DNA from 3 places in the Tumebacillus sp. BK434 genome. Region 2 is predicted to be linked to each of the others. Evidence: riboswitches for the same ligand, from Rfam matches in the RefSeq annotation. Region 2 holds a riboswitch; each other region holds the start of a gene.
The links. A riboswitch is a leader RNA that binds a small molecule or an ion and turns the genes downstream of it on or off. The one in region 2 is predicted to bind S-adenosylmethionine.
Positions count from the first base shown of each region.

Region 1: it holds a riboswitch for S-adenosylmethionine, as region 2 does, so the genes downstream of both, EV586_RS13360 (aspartate kinase) here and metH (methionine synthase) in region 2, are expected to answer to the same signal.
Region 3: it holds a riboswitch for S-adenosylmethionine, as region 2 does, so the genes downstream of both, EV586_RS03040 (trans-sulfuration enzyme family protein) here and metH (methionine synthase) in region 2, are expected to answer to the same signal.

Region 1 covers NZ_SLXS01000004.1:432,252-436,961, forward strand. Annotated here, with positions in the region: gene EV586_RS13355 (aspartate kinase) at 121-1,374, shown strand; SAM riboswitch class I at 1,446-1,562, shown strand; gene EV586_RS13360 (aspartate kinase) at 1,652-2,401, shown strand; gene metX (homoserine O-acetyltransferase MetX) at 2,398-3,387, shown strand; gene EV586_RS13370 (homoserine dehydrogenase) at 3,389-4,710, shown strand, end outside.
Region 2 covers NZ_SLXS01000004.1:216,867-221,576, reverse strand. Annotated here, with positions in the region: gene EV586_RS12415 (glutamate-1-semialdehyde 2,1-aminomutase) at 1-302, shown strand, start outside; gene trxA (thioredoxin) at 387-716, opposite strand; gene EV586_RS12405 (NifU family protein) at 743-976, opposite strand; gene EV586_RS12400 (HD domain-containing protein) at 1,171-1,818, opposite strand; gene yunB (sporulation protein YunB) at 1,953-2,732, opposite strand; SAM riboswitch class I at 2,844-2,942, shown strand; gene metH (methionine synthase) at 3,036-4,710, shown strand, end outside.
Region 3 covers NZ_SLXS01000001.1:928,636-933,345, reverse strand. Annotated here, with positions in the region: gene EV586_RS03055 (DUF441 domain-containing protein) at 1-29, opposite strand, end outside; gene comA (phosphosulfolactate synthase) at 102-905, opposite strand; gene EV586_RS03045 (MFS transporter) at 1,357-2,643, opposite strand; SAM riboswitch class I at 2,790-2,903, shown strand; gene EV586_RS03040 (trans-sulfuration enzyme family protein) at 2,994-4,169, shown strand; gene EV586_RS03035 (trans-sulfuration enzyme family protein) at 4,171-4,710, shown strand, end outside.

The sequences.
Region 1 (4,710 bases), 220 kb from region 2:
ATCACCACGACTATGCGCAGCCATAGAAGGACATCCTTCTACTGGCTGTTTTTATTTGCGTGACTCTCCGTCCTGTGAGACTGAAGTTCCCGAAAATTCAAGAATGGGAGTGGAGAAACAGTGGCGTTGATCGTACAAAAATATGGCGGCTCTTCGGTCGCCAACCCGGAGCGCATCAAGCGCGTGGCGAGCCGGGTGGCGGAGACTGCACAAGCCGGCAACCGAGTGGTGGTCGTCGTTTCGGCGATGGGAGACACCACCGACGATCTGATTGGATTGGCCGCACAGCTGACCGGGAATCCGTCGGCTCGCGAGATGGATATGCTGCTCACCACCGGCGAGCAGATCTCGATCGCTCTTCTGGCGATGGCGGTGCAGACGCTCGGACTGCAAAGCGTCTCGCTGACCGGAGGCATGGCCGGCATCAGCACCGAAGCGGTGCACGGCAAGGCGCGCATCACCGGCATCGACCCGGCGCGGATTCACCGTGAACTGGAGGCGGGGCAGGTGGTGATCGTTGCCGGATTCCAAGGGATGAGCGAGCTTGGCAACATCACGACGCTTGGCCGCGGCGGATCGGATACGACGGCGGTGGCGCTGGCCGCTGCGATCGGCGCCGACCTCTGCGAGATCTACACCGACGTCGACGGCGTATACACGACCGATCCGCGCGTGGTGAAGGCGGCGAAGAAGCTCGACCGCATCTCCTATGACGAAATGCTTGAACTCGCCAACCTCGGCGCCGGGGTGCTGCATCCGCGGGCGGTGGAGTTTGCGAAACAATATCACGTGGCGCTGATGGTGCGCTCCAGCTTTAACAAAAACACCGGGACGCTGGTCGAGGAGGAAGCTCAGATGGAACAGGGAATGATCGTGCGTGGCATCGCCCACGATATGAACGTGGTCAAGGTGTCGCTCGTCGGCGTGAAGAGCCGCATCGGCAACTTGCATCAAATCTTCCGCGCGCTGGCGGAAGCGTCGGTCAACGTCGACATCATCGTCACGTCGGTGGCGCATGAAGGGGTGTCTGACATCTCCTTCACCATCGAGCACGGCGACTTGGACACGGCCGTTCCGGTGCTGGAGAGCCTGCTGCCTGAATTTGGCGGGGCCGGTTTGGAAATGGAAGAAGATCTGGCGAAAGTGTCGATCGTCGGTGCCGGCATGATCTCCAATCCGGGCGTTGCCGCGCAGATGTTTGGCGCGTTGGCGGAAGCGGGTATCGGGATCAAGATGGTCTCAACGTCGGAGATCAAAGTCTCTTGCGTCATCGACAGAGCGCACGCCCATGAAGCGGTGCAGGTGCTGCACTCGACGTTCGGTCTGGACAGCGCCGAGACGGCCATCGTGTCCGGCTTGAGCGGGAATGAGTAAAAGAGGAATTGACAGCCGTTTTTTGGCATAGTAAGATATAGAAAATCTTGTTTGACAACTCAATAGATCAACTCTTATCGAGAGCGGCGGAGGGACTGGCCCTGTGAAGCCCGGCAACCTCGTTTGTGTACCGACACAAGCGAAGAGGTGCTAAATCCAGCAGACTTTTAGAGTCTGACAGATAAGAGGTGCGGAGTCCGATAAATGGAACCCCCTCTTCAATTTGAAGCGGGGGTTTTTGTTTTGCCCCTGTGACAGGAAACGGAGTGAACACAGCGTGGCATTGATCGTACAGAAATTTGGTGGCACCTCGCTTGCCGGGCCGGAGCAGATCCGGCAGGCAGCCTGTCGCGTGCAGGAGACGGTGCGCAACGGCTATGAAGCGGTCGTTGTGGTCTCGGCGATGGGACATACGACAGATCAACTCCTCGGGCTGGCCGGGCAATTGACCGATCAGCCTTGTCGCCGCGAGCTCGACATGCTGCTGGTGACCGGGGAGCAGGTCTCGGCAGCCTTGCTCGCCTTGGCCTTGCAAGCGCTCGGCGTGCCCAGCGTGTCCCTGAACGGTGCGATGGCGGGGATTCGCACCGAAGACTTGCACGGGGAGGCGCAGATTCTGAGCATCGACCCGCTCCGCATCCGGGCGGAGCTGCAGGCCGGCCGGGTGGTGATCGTGACCGGATTTCAAGGCGTGAACCCGGCCGGCGACCCGACGACGCTCGGGCGCGGCGGTTCGGACACTTCTGCGGTGGCGCTGGCGGCCGCCTTGAAGGCGGAGCTGTGTGAGATCTGCACCGATGTGGATGGGGTCTACACCGCCGATCCTAACGTCGTGCCGACCGCCCGCATGATCGATCGCCTGAGCTATGAAGAGATGCTGGAGCTGGCGACCGGCGGCGCGGTGGTGCTCCATCCCCGGGCGGTGGAGACGGCGAAAGCGAATCGGGTGCCGGTCACGGTGCGCTCCTCGTTCCATGCCGGAGCGGGCACATGGATCGGTGAAACAAAGGAGGAAGCGGGACGATGAGCGTGCTGCAGATTGGCGCAGTGGAATTGGAAAGCGGGGCGGTGCTGCCCGATGTGGAGATCGCGTATGCGGCGTACGGTACGCTTAACGAACGCGGCGACAATGCGATTCTCGTCTGCCACGCCTTGACCGGAGATGCGCAGGCCGACCAGTGGTGGGCGCCGCTGATCGGACCGGGGAAGGTCTTGGACATCAATCGGTATTATGTGGTCTGTTCGAACGTGCTCGGCGGCTGTGCAGGCTCGACCGGGCCCAAGACGCGCCCGGCGTTCCCGACGGTGACCATCCGCGACATGGTCGCGGCGCAGAAGCGCTTGCTGGAGCAGCTCGGCGTGCGTTGCCTGCAGTTGGTGCTCGGCGGCTCGATGGGCGGGTTGCAGGCGATCGAATGGGCGGTCAGCGATCCGAAGTTCGTGCGCCGCTGTGCCCCGATCGCGGCGTCTGCAAAGCTCTCGGCGCTGGCGATCGCTTACAACCACGTCATGCGTGAAGCGATCCTGATCGGCGGCCCGGCCGGCTTTGCCCTGGCCCGCAAGATTGGCATGATCACCTACCGTTCCTTTGACCTGTTCGAAGCGCGCTTCGGGCGCGAGGTGAAACATCCGCAAGCGCCGCTTGGCGAGACGGTGTTTCAGATCGAAAGCTATCTCGAACACATGGGGCAAAAGCTGCTCGGGCGTTTTGATGCAAGCTCCTACCTTTGCCTGCTCCAAGCGATGAACCTGCACGACATCGGACGCGGGCGGGGCGGAGAGATCGAAGCGCTGAAGCGGATCGAAGCGGATGTGCTGTGGGTCGGGATCGACACCGACCACCTCTATCCGCCGCAGGAGCAGAGGTCTTGGGCGAGACGCCTGGCCAGACTGGGCAAAAACGTCACCTATCGCGAGCTGTACTCGGAGTACGGACACGACGCCTTTTTGGTGGAAGGCGAGCAGTTGAGCGCGCTGATCGAAGAATTCTTGGCGGAAACGGGAGGGAATTGACATGAAAAAACAGGTAAAAGTAGGTTTGCTGGGACTGGGCACGGTAGGCGGCGGGGTGTATAAGACTTTGCTGAAAAACAGAGTGACGATCCTCGAGCGCACCGGCTGTGCCGTGGAAGTGGTCAACGTCCTCGTCCGCGACCGTGAGAAGGAGCGCGGCTTTGTGATCGATGACAAGGTGCTGTGTTTGGAGCCGCAGGAGCTGCTCGGCGATGAGCAGATCGACATTTATATTGAAGTGATCGGCGGCATCCATCCCGCCAAAGAGATCATCGAAGCCGCCTTGACCAGTAAGCGCCATGTGATCACCGCCAACAAAGAGCTGATGGCCAAACACGGCGCACAGCTGCTGCGATTGGCTGAGCAAAACGGCGTCCATTTGCTGTTCGAAGCGAGCGTCGCCGGAGGCATTCCGGTCATTCATATGCTGCAAGGCTACCTGACTGCCAACCGCGTGCATGAGATCTCCGGCATCTTGAACGGCACGAGCAACTACATTCTGACCGAGATGACGAAGACGGGGCGCAGCTTCCCCGAGGTGCTGGCCGAAGCGCAGGCGCTCGGCTATGCGGAAGCCGACCCGACCTCCGACGTCGAAGGATATGACGCCGCCTACAAGTTGGCGATCCTGACCAACCTCGCCTACGACGCCTGTGTCGAGGTCGAGGCGATCGACCGCCAGGGCATTTCGGCGATCTCCGGTCACGACCTGCTGCTCGCCGAGCGGATGGGCTATGCGGTCAAGCTGATCGGCCATGTGCAAGAGCAGGACGGGGCGGTGCAATTGTCGGTCAAACCGCGCTTGCTGCCGTCCGCTCATCCGCTGGCCCGCGTAGGCGATGTGTTCAACGCTGTCACCTTGCGCGCCGATGTCGTCGGCGACCTGACCCTGATCGGCCGCGGGGCGGGCGAGCTTCCCACGGCGAGCGCGGTGATCGAAGACCTGACCGCCCTGCTCACCCAAGGAGACACCATCCGCCGCCCGAGCTGGAAGCGCCCGCTGGCCGCAGCCGCGAAACGCCCGGAGCAGACCGGCTGCTACTTTCTGTCCCTGACTTCCTGTCCCGAGCAGGCACAGGAGCTGGCTCTGGCTGTGCAGCGCGCGGTCGAGTCGGCGGGCGGTCTGGTCGCCGACTACCGCACGGCCGTTGCAGCCGATGGCCTGCACCATGCGTGGCTGTTAGGGGGAGTTACGGAAGAGCAAGTGCACCGTACGGTCGAATATAGCTCGCAAATCGTCGCTGAGCCGCTGTCGACGCTTCTTTTGAACGTTGAAGGGGAAATCAAGACAGGTGTAAAATGGGAGGCAGAAGCTTCGGGATA
Region 2 (4,710 bases):
ACCTTGGGCGACTGCTGGCCGAAGGACTGCTTCAGTCGGCGCGCAAATACGGCCACAAGGTCACCTTGAACCGCGTCGGCGGCGCGTTTGCGATGTACTTCACCGACCGCCAAGTGAAAAACTACGAAGACGCCAAGTCGGCCGACGGCGAAAAGTTTGCCCGCTTCTTCCACCTGCTGCTCGAAGAAGGCATCCTGCTCGCGCCGTCCAAATACGAAGCGTGGTTCGTCTCCACGGCGCACACCCCGGAAGACATCGCCTTTACGCTGCTCGCTGCAGACCGCGCGTTTTCCAAGCTGTAACAACAAAAGCACTGCCGCATCCGGCAGTGCTTTTCTTTGCGCAAAAAAGGCACCGCCATCGCGGTGCCTTTCTGCAGGTTCGACTTACAGTACGCCAGCCAGTTCGTCCATCAGGTCTTTCTTGGACTTGTAGCCCACGACAGTCTTCACGACCTCGCCGCCTTTGAAGACGAGCATGGTCGGGATGGACATCACGCCGAATTTTTGCGTGGTCGCTTGGTTTTCGTCGATGTTCAGCTTGCCGATGGTCAGCTTGCCGGCCGTTTCGCCCGCCACATCTTCGAGGACCGGAGCGAGCATGCGGCACGGGCCGCACCAGGTCGCCCAGAAGTCAACCAGGATCGGGGTTTCGGAGTTTTTGACGGCATCGTCAAAGTTCGCGTCGGTAATGGTCAAGATTGCGTCAGTTGCCATGGTTAGTACCTCCGTACGTTAGAAAATTAAACTGCTACAACTTCGCGAATTTCCGGAACGGATGCGCGGATGGTGCGCTCGATACCCATTTTCAGGGTCATCGTGGACATCGGGCAGCCGCCGCAAGCGCCGGTCATGCGGATTTGTGCGATGCCAGTATCGCCGTCTACTTCTACCAGTTCTGCGTCGCCGCCGTCAGCTTGCAGGCCCGGGCGAATTTTGTCAAGTGCTTCTTGAACGCGTGCGCGAAGATCTTCCATTGTGAGTAGCCTCCATTCGTTCTTCCAAATTGAGTTGAGTGCATACGCATCTAGTATAGGCGGAAGATTTTCCGCTCATGCGATGCGCTGCACATTGTTATTATTTTACCCTTAGTATAGGGGAGGTGGGAAGGTATATCTGTGACCTCTGTTACATCTCTCACTCCTACACTATTCAGAGTGCGCGTCCTTGCTCACTTTTTGCCTTCCCACTCCGCGTAAAATTGTTCCAAAAACGCTTCCATCACAGCATGGCGCCCTTCCGCCATCTGCTTGCCGTACGCGGTGTTCATCAAGTCTTTCAGCTTGAGCAGCTTTTCATAGAAATGGTTGATCGCCGTCGACTTGCCTTTGCGATACTCCTCGGCCGTCATGTCGGTGCGCGGCGGAAGGTGCGGGTCGTGCGACAGCTGCCCTTTTGCTCCCGAATAGGCGAACACGCGGGCGATCCCGACCGCGCCGATCGCATCGAGGCGGTCGGCGTCCTGCACGACGGCGCCTTCCAGCGTGCGCATGCCGGTCTTGCCGCCGCCTTTGAACGACATCGTCGAGATGATCTCCATCACGTGCTCGACCGTGGCTTCTGCCACGCCCTGTTCCACCAGCCAGCTGCGCACTTTCGCCAGTCCTTCCGCTTCGCTTGCGACGAGCTTCTCGTCGGCGATGTCATGCAGCAACGCCGCCAGCTCGACGACCAGCAGGTCTGCGCCTTCTTCCACCCCGATTTTCTTCGCCGTCTGCCACACGCGGTAGATGTGCCAGTAATCATGCCCCGAGCTGTCCCCGCCCAGTTCGTCCTTCACAAATTGCTCAGCTGCTGCGATGATGTTAGCCTGATCCATTGCTCTGTCCTCCTGCTTCTCAAAGGGTCAGCCACGAAACGATCCGTCCCTGCCTCTCCCACTATCTTACCATCTTCTTCCGCGCCTTACATGTCTCGCAGCGTCTTTCGTTTGGCAGCGCTGGTCGGGCTCTGCTATTCCTCCGCTCCGGCAGCGGACGATTCAGAAGCGGCGTCGCTTTTTTCATCCTTGTTGTCATTGAGATTGGGCAACTGGATCGACGGCATCGGGATCTGGCTGCTCGATGTCGTCTGTCCGACCGTCTCGCCTTTGGCGTTAAACACCATCTGCGGCACGTCGCCGACGAGGAAGACGTAGGCGATCGGCACTTTCGTCTTCACTTCGGACGGCTTGGTCGTGAACGGCACGATGACCGAGGTGTGCACCGTGATCTCGAGGTACAGCGTGTGGATCACCTGGTTGATGCCCCGCTCCTGCGATTCCCAGCCGATGTCAGACATCACGTTCCCGACCGGCTGGATCTCGACCGGGATGTCCGGGCCGAGCTGGGACAACAGGGATGAACCGGCCGCCTGCCCGAGCGGGATGTACATCTTTTTCTCCTGCAGGCTTTGTAAAACGCCTTCGATGCTTTTCGTCACATCATTTTGTATGCGGGCCGCTTCGACCATGTTAAAATAGCCGGCCGTCACCTTTCCGGCAGAACTCGTTTTCAGATCGATCAGTTTGCTGTAGTCCGCCTCACTCGAGATCCGCTCCGCAATCGAACCGTTGATCGCTTCGGTCGCGATGTGCCGCGTCTTCTCCTCCGCCACTTTGATAAACGTCGGGCGCAGACTGCTCTCCACATAATACACCGACTGGGCGATGGCAAACACGAACAGGACGAGCAAGGCAAAGAAGATCAAGCGCCAATTGACCGGCTTCTTCGCGCCGCGTATCTTCATCGCCATCCAGCTTCCTCCTTTCCCTGTTCTCATCTCTATGCGGACGAACATCAAACAATCCATTGACACATACGTTTCAAAGGTGATAGTATCAGTCCAACAACAGAATGACTTGAACTCTTATCCAGAGAGGCGGAGGGAACTGGCCCTGCGAAGCCTCGGCAACCGTGTACAGGTGCTAATTCCAGCAAAGCAATACGCTTTGGCAGATAAGAGAGGAACCGTATTCACGTGAACGCTCACCCTCTTCTTGGACCGCCCGAGAAGAGGGTTTTTTGTATGCAGACCACAAGGAGGCTGTCAATTCCAATGACCCGTGTGCCGATACAGACCCAACTGACCCGCAAAATTCTCATCCTCGACGGAGCGATGGGGACGATGCTGCAGCAAGAGAATCTCACCCCTGCCGACTTTGGCGGCGAAGAGCTGGACGGATGCAACGAGAACCTCGTGCTGACCCGCCCGGACGTGATTCAGAAGATTCACGAAGCGTACCTCGCAGCCGGCGCCGACATCATCGAGACCAACACCTTTGGCGCGACCGCGCTCGTGCTGGCCGAATATGACCTCGCCCACAAGACGGAAGAGATCAACTTCGCCGCCGTGCGTCTGGCCCGCGCTGCGGCCGATCGCTACTCCACGCCGGACTGGCCGCGCTACGTCGCCGGCGCGATCGGACCGACCACCAAGTCGCTGTCCGTCACCGGCGGGGTGACGTTTGACGAACTGGTCGAAACCTACTATGTCCAGGCCCGCGCCCTCGTACAGGCCGGCGCTGACGTGCTGCTGCTGGAGACGATCCAAGACACCTTGAACGTGAAAGCGGCGAGCATCGGCATCCGCCAAGCCTTCCAAGACCTGCAGCAAGAGATTCCGGTGATGATCTCCGGCACGATCGAGCCGATGGGCACGACCTTAGCCGGGCAGAACATCGAATCGTTTTACGTGTCGCTTGAGCACCTACAGCCGATCTCGATCGGCCTGAACTGCGCGACCGGCCCGGAGTTCATGCGCGACCATCTGCGCTCCTTGTCCGAACTGGCGCAGTGCGGAGTCTCCTGCTACCCGAACGCCGGGCTGCCCGACGAGGACGGCCACTACCACGAAACGCCGCAGGGCTTGGCGAAAAAGCTGCGCGGCTTCGCGGAGCAGGGTTGGCTGAACGTCGCCGGCGGCTGTTGCGGCACCACGCCCGACCACATCCGCGCGATCCATGAAGCGCTGCATGATGTGGCGCCCCGTCTGAAAAAAGAGCACCATGCGCCGGCCGTCTCCGGCATCGAAGCGGTGTTCATCGAGCCGGACAACCGCCCGCTGATCGTCGGCGAGCGCACCAACGTGCTCGGTTCCCGCAAGTTCCGCAACCTGATCGTCGAAGGCAAATACGAAGAAGCGTCGGAGGTCGCCCGCGCCCAAGTCAAAAAAGGCGCCCAGGTGATCGACGTCTGTCTGCAGGACCCGGACCGCGACGAGCATCAGGACATGACCGCCTTCCTCAACTTCGTCACCAAAAAAGTCAAAACACCGCTGATGATCGACTCGACCGACCCGACCGTGTTTGACCTCGCGCTGAAATACTCGCAGGGCAAAGCGATTCTGAACTCGATCAACCTGGAAGACGGCGAACAGAAATTTGCAGAAGTCGTGCCCCTGATCAAAAAATACGGCGCTGCCGTCGTCGTCGGCACCATCGACGAGCAAGGCATGGCGGTGACTCGCGAGCGCAAACTGGAAGTCGCCAAGCGTTCCTACGACCTGCTGGTCGGCAAATACGGCCTCCATCCGCAGGACCTGATCTTCGATCCGCTGGTCTTCCCTTGCGGCACCGGAGATGAGCAGTATATCGGCTCCGCTCCCGAGACGATCGAGGGCATCCGCCTGATCAAAGAAGCGTTGCCGGAGTGCCAGACCATCCTCGGCATCTCCAACGTCTCCTTCGGCCTGCCCGGTGCGGGGCGCGAAGTTTTGAACGCCGTCTTCCTGT
Region 3 (4,710 bases), on a different contig from region 2:
AATACGACCAGGATGATTTCTCCGACCACGCCTACCGCCCCTCACGTGTGCAGACTTCTTACACATGTATATGGACAGGGCGGACAAGGTAGACCTGCCGCCTACAGCGTGAAGCGCAAGGTGTCGCTGCGCAGACCGCAGCGCAGCGCTTCCAGAGCGATCGTGTCGCGCGGATTGATATTTCCGAAATTGACATTCGGTCCGAATTTGCAAATCAGCTCTTCCTGCTGCGACTTCAGGGGCGCTTCCCAGATCAGCTGGTCGAGGTTCTGCACGTTCGCAGTCAGCTCGTCAAAATCATCTTGGCGGATCGAACCGTCCTCAGCGAACATGCCGACCGCTTTGCCCGATTCCCGCCCTTCGAGGATCACTTTAAACGCGCCGGCGGCGAGATCGGCGTCGATCATCGCCAGCTGTGTGTCCACGGGAAGGTGCACTCCATCTTCCTTTTTGCCGACTTCGGTGATCACTTTCAGGCCTTGCGCGCTGGCATAGCGGATGATCTCCTCCCGCTGTTGCCAGGACAAGGGAATCGTCCCGTCCGACACTTCGACCGTGCGGAAGCCGAGCGTCAGACAGCGATCCAGAAACTGGTGCCATCTGTTTTGCAAGATGGCCGCTTCCAGGAAGGTGCCGCCCGGGTAGATCTCGATCTGATTGGCTTGCAGCAAGGTGATCTTCTCGCGCAGTACATGCGCCGGATACAGTTTGGAAGTGCCAAATCCCAACTTGACAAAATCGATGTAGGGACCTGCCAGCTCCACCAGATCATCGGTTTCCTTCAAGCCGAGCCCCGTATCGATCAACATGGTGAGCCCGTTGGTCGTTCGCGGTTTGGCGAGTCGACCAGGCAGCGGATCACGCAAGATATCATCCCAAGCCCGTTCGGACGATGAACGTTGCATACCTTCCGACTCCTTTCTCTTTCCCGAGCCTTATAAATCGTGGTTATCCTTCGGGGAGTAGGCTCCTGTAGCGTATGAAAAAGAATTTCGGAAGGTGAGAAGTGTACAAACCTTGATATCTCAAGGTTTTTCCGATGTCGCATTTTCGTTGTCCTAACATTGGGTCTGTGCCTATCATGAGCGGCGAGAAGAAAGAGGGCAAAGCGCGCAAGAGCAGCGGGAGGCAAAAAAAAGAGACCGCAGAAGCGGTCTCTGCACATCGGCTAGAGGCATACACGGTAATCGCCTTGCCAGTAGCAACCGTCATCATCGACGGAATTAGCGGAACCACCAAAACCGAAAGTAAGTGCAACAAGCAAAACAATACCAACAACTTTCTTCATGAAAGCACCTCCTGATTTTAATTTGTAACATTTTAATAATAGCACAAAAATAAGAAACTGGCGTGTGGTTACGCCCGTGCTTTCATGCGAGTCAGGAGTTTGCGTTCATGTTCGATCTTTTGATACCGTTCAGGATTGGTGCCGCCACCGCCTTTGCCGGGCTGGATCAGAAAGTAGGCGAGCACGCCGCAGAAGGCAGCCAGCCCGGCCATGATCAGAAACATCAGCTTCGGCGTGCTCATCAAGGCGCCAAAAATCGGCGGCCCGGCGGCGACGCCGAGAAAGCGCACGCTGCCGTACAGCGAGGTGACCGCTCCGCGCTCTTCTTTTTGCACGGCGGAAGTGATCAGCGTGTTCAGACAAGGCAGCACGAGACCGGTGCCGACGCCGGAGACGACGAGCAGCCCGAGCGAGACGTACGGATTGTTGGCGAAAAACGCTGCGATGGCGAGCGGTGCGCCGATCATCCCGAGACCGGCCACGATCAGCACTTTCATCAGCTTCATATTTTTCTTGATCTTCGCGCCGGTGATCAGCGACGTCGAGCACATCGCCAACAGCGGCAGCGAAAGGATCAGGCCGCGCATGAGGTCGGCGACTTTGTATTTCTCCTCCAAGATCTGAGAAATGTAAAACAGCACGCCAAACAGGATAAACAAGGCGACCGACCCGGCCAGATAGGCGGTGAGCAGCCATTTGCCCTGCGCTTTAAACGTTTTCTTCAGCGCGCTTACATATTGCTTGAGCGACTGCTTCTGCCCGGATTTCTTCGGCTCTTTGACGAAAAAGTAGACCAGTGCAGCGGCAGCGATGCAGATGATCGGGAAAGCGAAAAATGCCGCGTACCAGAACAGGAGCGCGATCAGCGAGCCGAGGATCGGCGACAGCACTTTGCCGAGGCCGTTCGAGGCTTCGATGATGCCGAGCGCTTTGGACCGGGACGCGCCGCTCCAGATGTCGCCGGCCAGCGCCATCGCGATCGGCGCTGTACCGGCCGCACCCAAGCCTTGCAGCACGCGTCCGGTCATGATCACCCCGTACGGGCTGTCCATCAGCCACGCGGCCACACCGGCGACCACACCGCCTGCGCCGTAGAGCAGCAGGGAGGGGACGATGACGACTTTGCGGTTGAAGTGGTCGGACAGAAAGCCTGCCAGCGGAATGATGATGCCTGCCGGAACGGAGAACAGCGTGATGACCAGAGACGCCTGGAACTTCGAAATGCCGATCTCTTCCTGCATCTGCGGCAGAATCGGAATCAGCATCGAATTGCCAAGCACCATGATCAGCGGTACGGTCGCCAAGGCGAACAAAGGCAGCAGATGAATCTTCGATTTCGGTTGTTTTGCGGCCATGGTGTCAGTCCTTTCTCCTGCTTGCAGGTTGCATCAGGAGTAGTTTGCCGTAGCGAAAAAGGGCGTATGTCTGTCAAAATTATGCTTGACAGCGTTCCCGATGAGACGTTAAATTAGGAATCAAACAACAACATGCAAATATAGTTCTCTTATCAAGAGTAGGCGGAGGGACTGGCCCGATGATGCCACGGCAACCGACACGATTCATGTGCACGGTGCCAATTCCAACAGGTTGCGCGTTGCAGCCTGAGAGATGAGAGAAAGCGCTCTTTGTAGATTCCAAAGGCCTTTCTCGATTCCGAGAGAGGTCTTTTTTGCATCAGTTTTTCAAACTGAGGAGGAATTTACAAGTGCATCCCGATACCTGTTTGGCTCAGATTGGCAACATCCGAGAAGAAAAAACGGGCGCGATCTCCACGCCCATCTATTTGTCCACCACGTACCGTCACCCGCGGCTGGGGGAAAGCACCGGCTTTGACTACACTCGCACGAAAAATCCGACCCGCCAGACGCTGGAAGACGCGATCGCCAAGCTGGAAGGCGGCGTGCGCGGCTTCGCGTACGGGTCGGGCATGGCGGCAATCGCCGTCGTCCTCGGGCTGTTCGGGCAAGGAGACCACCTGCTGGTCTCACATGACCTGTACGGCGGCACCTATCGTCTGTTGGAGCAGATCCTGCCGCGCCAAGGCATCACGACGACGTTTGTCGATACGCGCGACCTGCAGGCGGTGACCGCGGAGGTGCAAGCGAACACCAAGGCGATCTTTATCGAAACGCCGACCAACCCGACGATGCGGATCACCGATTTGAAAGGCGTCATCGGATGGGCCCGGGAACAAGGGCTGCTGACGATCGTCGACAATACGTTCATGACGCCGTACCTGCAGCGGCCGCTCGTGCTCGGCGCCGACATCGTCGTGCACAGCGCGACCAAGTATCTCGGCGGCCATAACGACGTGCTGGCCGGACTCGCTGTGGCCCGTGAGGAGGAAGTGGCGGAACGGATCTACTTTTTGCAGAATTCGATCGGGGCGACCTTGGGCCCGCAGGATGCCTGGCTGTTGATGAGAGGGATGAAAACGCTGGCCTTGCGGATGGATCGCCATCAGGAAAATGCGATGGTGCTCGCCAAATGGCTGGCCGGGCATCCGCTGGTGAAGACGGTGTATTTCCCGGGATTGGAAAACCACGCCGGTCGCGACGTGCACATCGGGCAGGCTGACGGATACGGCGGGATGCTTTCCTTTGAAGTGGTGAGTGAAGAGCTGGTCGAACCGCTCCTGCGCCATCTCAACCTGATCGCGTTCGCCGAATCGCTGGGCGGGGTGGAGTCTCTGATCACCTATCCGGCGCGGCAGACGCATTTCGATGTGCCGGAAGACGTGCGCAACGAACTGGGCGTGACGAGCTCGCTCTTGCGACTGTCGGTCGGGATCGAACATTACGAAGACTTGATTGAAGATCTGGCCCAGGCGTTTGCAGCGTGCGAGCGGGAATGGGCCGAAGCGAAAGGGAGCTTGGTGTAAGATGAGCGGAAACAAAGAGCTGACGTTTGCCACACAGCTGTTGCACACAGGGAACGAGATCGACAAGACGACCGGCGCCTCGGCGGTCCCGATCTATCAGGTCTCGACATTCCATCAGGAAGACGCCGACCATCCGCCGCGCTACGAATATGCACGCTCCGGCAACCCGACGCGCGATGCGCTGGAGCGGACGATGGCGGCGCTGGAAGGAGGCACGCGCGGCTTTGCGTTCGCTTCGGGGATGGCGGCGATCTCCACGGCGCTTCTGCTGTTCTCGGCGGGCGACCATCTGATCGCCACCGATGACATCTACGGCGGGACGTTCCGCGTGCTGACCACCGTGCTGAACCGGCTGGGCATCGAGACCACGTTTGTCGATGTGACCGATCTGGACAACATTCGCGCGGCGATTCGCCCGAACACGAAAGGCTTGCTCTTGGAGACGCCGTCCAACCCGCTCTTGCAGATCACCGATCTCGCCGGGGCGGCGCAGATCGCCAAAGAGCACGGGCTGCTGACCATCGTCGACAACACGTTCCAG